Linked DNA regions of Persicimonas caeni. The protein of the gene in region 1 interacts with the protein of each later gene in a pairwise test. Links are inferred from orthologs where the notes say so. Each region holds a gene or a part of one and is shown in the gene's direction. Other genes may lie near its edges.

The links. Proteins that work in one complex are often made in the same cells at the same time.
Region 2: the proteins of tsaE (region 1) and rlmB interact in binary tests that used the Escherichia coli proteins (3 or more experiments, as listed by UniProt). The link is inferred for Persicimonas caeni from one-to-one orthologs.

Annotation. Positions count from the first base shown.
Region 1 is NZ_CP041186.1:7,742,088-7,745,253, reverse strand. The notes cover bases 47-2,936. They hold tsaE (tRNA (adenosine(37)-N6)-threonylcarbamoyltransferase complex ATPase subunit type 1 TsaE), read left to right. Parts: upstream 47-1,178; coding sequence 1,179-1,694; downstream 1,695-2,936. Other genes in these bases: FIV42_RS28785 (hypothetical protein), read left to right, coding at 2,916-2,936; FIV42_RS28790 (CPBP family intramembrane glutamic endopeptidase), read left to right, coding at 2,315-2,929; FIV42_RS28795 (hypothetical protein), read left to right, coding at 1,814-2,293; FIV42_RS28805 (hypothetical protein), read left to right, coding at 879-1,166; FIV42_RS28810 (protein kinase domain-containing protein), read left to right, coding at 47-854. Also shown: more of FIV42_RS28810, read left to right, coding at 1-46; more of FIV42_RS28785, read left to right, coding at 2,937-3,166. UniProt on the Escherichia coli protein: Required for the formation of a threonylcarbamoyl group on adenosine at position 37 (t(6)A37) in tRNAs that read codons beginning with adenine.
Region 2 is NZ_CP041186.1:4,802,611-4,805,787, forward strand. Bases 250-3,150 are described here. They hold rlmB (23S rRNA (guanosine(2251)-2'-O)-methyltransferase RlmB), read left to right. Parts: upstream 250-1,277; coding sequence 1,278-2,024; downstream 2,025-3,150. Other genes in these bases: FIV42_RS17660 (proline--tRNA ligase), read left to right, coding at 250-457; pyrF (orotidine-5'-phosphate decarboxylase), read left to right, coding at 485-1,207; tuf (elongation factor Tu), read left to right, coding at 2,909-3,150. Also shown: more of FIV42_RS17660, read left to right, coding at 1-249; more of tuf, read left to right, coding at 3,151-3,177. UniProt on the Escherichia coli protein: Specifically methylates the ribose of guanosine 2251 in 23S rRNA.

The DNA of each region.
Region 1 (3,166 bases):
AGGACGGCCTCGACTACGGTCCCTTCACAAAGCAGCAAGTTCTCGACCAGCTCTACGCCGACGACATCGACGAGTACACGCAGGTCCTCGACCGCGTCACCCAAGATCGCGTCGATCTGGGCGAAATGGACGAGTTCCGCGCCGAGGTCGAGGAGTATATCCCCAAGCGTGAAGAGCGCCGCCGCCGCGAAGCCGAGGCCCGCGCCGAGCTGGAGCGAAAGGTCAAGAAGGGCGCCTCCGTGGGCCTCATGATCGGCGTCGCCGTCGGCGTCGTCGTCCTCGTCGTGCAGGTGATCTGGTACCTCAATCTGCCGGACCCCGAGCCACTGCCGATGGAGAAGGCCTTCGCCTCGATGGACTACAAGTTCTTGCCGCCGCCCAAAGACTTTCAGACCGTCGCGGTGGACAAAGACCTGATGGCAAGTATCTTCAACCCCGAAGCAAGCGAGGAAGAAATCGCGCGCAAGATCAAGCGCCGCTCCAAAAAGCGCGGAGGCAAGCGCCGAAGCGGCTCTGGGGGCGGTAGCGGGGTCACCGAGGTCGACATGGGCAGCATGTCCGGCTCCTCGAAGCACCTGAGCGACTACGAGATCAACCAGATCATCATGTCGAACTTCGGCCAGCTTCGCGGCTGCATCATGCAGGAGCTCAAGAGCAACCGATCCTTCAAGGGTGTGACCGTGCAGTTCTTCATCCGTCCGTCGGGTACCACCGGTGGCGTGAAGATTCGCGAGGGCAAATACTCGAACCGCCCGGTCGGCCAGTGCCTCAAGCGTCGCTTCCGCTCGATGAAGTTCCCGGAGCATGGCGCTGTGAGCAACAAGGGCGTCACGTTCCCGCTTCGCGTACAATGACTCGAAATTTATAAAGGATAAAAAATGACTCCAGAAGTTCTCGAAGAAATTCTCGTCGAGCAATTCGACGCCGAAAAGGAAGGCGGCGATCTTCTCATCCCGACCGGCAAACGCGTCACGCTGCTTTTGCAGGCCGGCGACTCGTTGATGCCCGTCAACCGCGTGCGCCGCATCAGCTTTACGACCGACTACGTGTCGGTGACCACCGAGGAGGAGCGCTACTTCATCGACGTCGAGCGCCTCTTCGGCGTGCGCCAAGATGACTACGAGGCGCGTCCCGCCGACGCGCGTCCCGGCTTCCACCACGGCTAGTCGACCATTCTCATGGACGCTCCCCAATTTGACCCGCAGGCGTTCGGCCTGCCCGAAAGTCCGGCTCTGGTCCTCGACCTGAGCGACGAAGAAGTCACGCGTCGGCTGGGCAGGGCGCTCGCCCAGAGCCTGGACGCCGGCGCGTTTGTCGGGCTGATCGGCAACCTGGGCGCCGGCAAGACCACGCTGGTCCAGTCGCTGGTGCGCACGCTGGCCCCCGACGCCGAGGCGACCAGCCCCACCTACACACTCCTCAACGAGTACGAGACCGACCCGCCGGTGGTCCACGTCGACCTGTACAGGCTCGAGACCTACGACGAGCTCGAGTCGATCGGCTACTGGGACTACGCCGAATCGGGTTTCGCCATCACCTGTGTCGAGTGGCTCGACCGCATCCCCGAGGCGTGGCCTCGCGAGGGACTGATCCTCGAGATGGAGCGGGTCGACTCCCAGCGCACCGCGCGCCTGTGGGCGACCCCGGGCTTCGACACCGTGGCCGCCGATATCTCCGAACGCCTCACTTCTTGAGGCCCCTCGGAACACCCACGCCTCGACAGACGTTGCCCTTGACAGACTCCTTGCGGCGTGACAGCCGAGTCCACCGTGATTACATCTCGTTCAATGACGCGTTTACAAGCTCGACGACTATGACCAGCAGTAAGAACACCACATCGCAGGGCGAGCGCGAGGTCGAATTGCTCGCGCCGCGCCAAAAGCAGCTCATTCGTCAGGCGCTCACCGCCCGCTTCTCTGCGTTCTTGAAACCCGGCGAAAGCCTGGAGCTCGACGCCGAGCAGTCCGAGGACTACGTGTACGGCACCATCGCGGTGACCTCCGCCGACGAGTCGTTTCGCCTCGATCTCGAGGCGTCGATCTTGGCGGCCGACCAAAAGGCCGAGAAGCTCGACAGCCCGGAGCGGTTCTTGGAACTCGCCCTCGAGTTCTTGAAGCTGCAGCTCTACGAATTTTTCCGCCAGGACCGGCAGGAACGCTTTCATGTCGACTGGCGGCTCTATCCGGTCGAGAAGGCCACGATTCGCTTCCGCGGTCAGATCCGTAAGCCGAGCTTGGAACGTGAGGCTGACGCTTTGTTGGGCGAGGAAGACTCCGAGACGCCCGCCGACTGACCTCCGAAACGAGCCGCACCCATGAACAAAAGTATCACGGTAGGATTTGTCGTCGCGTTCTACGCCTTTTTGGGCGTGTTGGCCTGGGTGCTGGCGAGCATCTTCGGCGACATCAACCTACTCGTGTGGCACGACGCCAACGACACATCGGTCTACTTCGACGCCGTGCTCGGCGTCGCCGTCGGCATCGTCGTCGTTCTGGCGAGCAACGTGCTCGACCGTAAAGCCGAGTGGGCCAGGGAACTCGGGCGCGAGTTCGGACGCACCCTCGGGCCTCTGAGCACCGGTGACGCGTTCATCTTTGCGCTCGCCAGCGGCGTCGGCGAAGAATTGCTCTTTCGCGGATTCCTCCAGCAGATCCTTACCGAGGCCGTCTTCAGCGGCGCCTGGGCCGACTGGGCGGGTCTCATCGCAGCAAGCCTCATCTTCGGACTGATGCACGTCGGCCCGGACATCAAGAAGTTCTGGCCCTGGACGGCCATGGCGGTCGTACTCGGTGCTGGCTTTGGCTGGATGTACCTGTACACTGGAAACGTGCTCGCCCCGATACTGGCACACTTCACGATCAACTTCTTCAATTTGCAGTCGATCGGTCGCAAGTACGGACACCTGAAGGCCGGACATGAACAGCAGTAGTTTCGAACCCTATACCATCATCACCACGGTGCAGCCGCTGCTGATGCTCTGGGTCTTGGCGATCTCGTTCTTCACGACTCTCGCGGTGGTCGCCGTGCTCTCCAAAGGCCGAAGCTGGTACGAACTGGCCTGCTTCTTTCTGCTCATCTTCGTCGCCACGACCGTGCTCGGCCTCACGGGCGCTCACTTCGTCATGGGCGTGAAGTGGTTCGACGTGCAGGTGATCACGCTTCGGTA
Region 2 (3,177 bases), 2.9 Mb from region 1 along the record:
CTCCGAGGCGATGGACGCCAAGATCCAGGACGAGAACGGCCAGATGAAGCCCATGATCATGGGCTGCTACGGCATCGGCGTGACTCGCATTCTGGCAGCCGTCGTCGAGCAGAACCACGACGACAACGGCATCATCTGGCCCATGGCGATCGCGCCCTACCAGGTGACCGTGCTGCCGCTGCAGATGCGCAACGACGAGGTCGTCGAGACCGGCGAAAAGCTCTACGAGGAGCTTCGGGCCGCGGGCATCGAGGTGACCCTCGACGACCGCGACGCCGGCGTCGGCCAGAAGTTCAAGGACGCCGACCTGGTCGGCATCCCCGTGCGCATCGCCATCGGCTCACGCGGTCTCAAGGACGGCAACGTCGAGATCAAGCTTCGCAGCGAGTCCGACATTCAGGATATCTCGGTCGACGAGGCCGTGGAGTACGTCAAAGGGCTCGTACAGAAAGGTTGAGACGCTTCTTTCGAGCAAGGCCACCCTATGAACGACGCACAACAAACTAAGCTTCGCGAGCATGTCATCAGCGCCCTCGACGTCGCCACGATGGACGAGGCGCTCGAGCTGGTGGACGCCCTCGACGGCAAGCTCTCGCTGTTCAAGGTGGGAAGCCGCATGTTCACACGCTACGGTCCGGCCTTGCTCGATGTCTTGGCGCAGCGTGATGTCGACGTCTTCTTGGACCTGAAGTTTCACGACATCCCCAACACGGTCGCCGGTGCGGTCGAAAGCGCGCTGAGCTTCGAATCGGTGTTCATGATGACGGTTCACGCCTCCGGCGGCGCCGACATGATCGCCCGGGCCGTCGAGGCGGCCGCTCAGCGCACCGACAACCCTCCCAAGATCGTCGCGGTGACCGCGCTCACCAGCCTGTCGCCCGACGACATGTCGCAGATCGGCGTCGAGCTCGCCCTCGACGAATGGGCCTACAGCCTCGGCGAGCTGGCGCTCGACGCCGGCGCCGACGGCCTAGTCTGCTCGGCTCACGAGGCCGCCCAGATGCGCGATCGCTTCGGCGACGATCCCCTGCTGGTCACCCCGGGCATTCGCCCCGAGAAGAAGATGGCCAAAGACGACGACCAGAGCAGGGTGATGACGCCCAAAGACGCGCTCGACACCGGAAGCGACTACTTGGTGATCGGTCGGCCTATCTATCAGGCCGACGATCCGGCAGGGGCAGTCGAAGAGATTGGCAGCTCGCTTTGACGCGTGGCCTGTAACGCACTCCAAGCCAACTCGGGGCCCCCAACAACCATAAAAGCCAAATCGAAAAACCATGCACATCTACGGCGTACACCCCTCAGAAGAGCTTCTCCGCACGGCCCCCGACCAGATCTACGAGATCTACGCGGCCGATCCGTACGCTTCAAAACTCGAAGACGTGCGCGAAATGGTCAAAACCCTCGGTCTTCGCCTCCAACAGGCGTCCTACGACGAGCTCGATCGCATGGCAGAGGGGGGCAATCACCAAGGAATAGTGATTCAGACGCGCCCGTTCGAATACGTTGCGTTGGGTGATCTCCTCGACGCGACCGCCGACGCGAGCCGCGCATGCGTGCTGGTGCTCGACCAGATTCAAGATCCGCACAATCTCGGCGCGATCCTGCGCAGTTCGGCTGCCATGGGCGTCGACGGGGTGATCATTCCCAAAGATCGGGCCGCAGGTGTCACCGCGGCGGTGGTGCGTGCTTCGGCCGGACAGGCCCTGCGCGTACCCGTGGCGCGTATCACAAATATCGCCCGCACCCTCGACGAGCTCAAAGAGCATGGATGGTGGACGGCCGGCGCTATGCTCGGCGAACACACCACCGATCTGTGGGACATGGACTTCGAGATGAAGACCGCGTTGGTCATGGGCAGCGAACACCAGGGAATCCGGCGTCTGGTCGGCGAGAAATGTGATTTCAAAGTGCGTATCCCGATGGCGGCAGGTGTCGAGAGCCTCAACGTGGCTTCCGCTGCCTCCATCATGCTCTACGAGGTGCGTCGACAGTGGGCCACCGGTGGATCGCAGGAGGGCTGAACAAGCGGTCGCGGGACGTTTTTCAAAGACTTCCCAAATAAAGTTTATATTCTGCTTGACAGGCCCCGAAACAGACTATATTACTCTCCGTCCGCTGGCGGCGCCGGGCGTCGCAGTCACGCCCGAGTGGGCGAGCAAATGAGCTTCCGCTGGCGTAGCTCAACTGGCAGAGCAGCTGCCTTGTAAGCAGCAGGTCATGGGTTCGAATCCCATCGCCAGCTTTCGCCGCCAGGTCGCATGACCGAAGGCGATTGACAATTTGGTTTGAGGTGGGGTTCCCGAGCGGTCAAAGGGACCAGACTGTAAATCTGGCGGCTTAGCCTTCGAAGGTTCGAATCCTTCCCCCACCACTACGAAATCTCCCTTCGGGGATGATTTCAGCAACAGGTTGCAATAGCAGCCTGTGCGGGAGTAGCTCAGTTGGCAGAGCATCAGCCTTCCAAGCTGAGGGTCGCGGGTTCGAATCCCGTCTCCCGCTTGTGGTTCCGCCCGAGGGCGGGCCACAGGCATCTTCTGCCGCCGGTTCAAATACGACTTGATTGCTCGTCAGGAACAGGCTAAAGAAGGCGACGCGAACGAGACGTATCGTGAAGGTTGCGACTCGCCGCAGTATGTGTGCCCTTGTAGCTCAGTTGGTAGAGCACATCCATGGTAAGGATGGGGTCACCGGTTCAAGTCCGGTCAAGGGCTCTTAAGATGCATGCTCCCACCTCATCCCGCCTTCGGGCGGGATGAGGCCGAGGCGACTCCCTGAGTCGCTCATTTTTTTACCAGCGGCTTTTTTGCCAGCGGCTTAATCAGCACGCAGCCAAAACTACGCACGCGACCGGTCGGTCAGGTTTCACCGATTCATGTCGTAGTGACACCGTTTAAGGAGTCGAATCATGGCTAAAGAGAAATTCGAAAGAACAAAACCGCACCTGAACATCGGGACCATCGGTCACGTTGACCACGGTAAGACCACCCTGACCGCGGCGATTACCCGCGTGCTCAGCGACAAAGGTCTGGCGACCAACGTCGACTTCGAAAACATCGATAAGGCTCCCGAAGAGCGCGAGCGTGGTATCACCATCTCGACGGCGCACGTCGAGTACGAGACCGACAACCGCCACTACGCTCACGTCGACTGCCCGGGCCACGCCGACTACGTCAA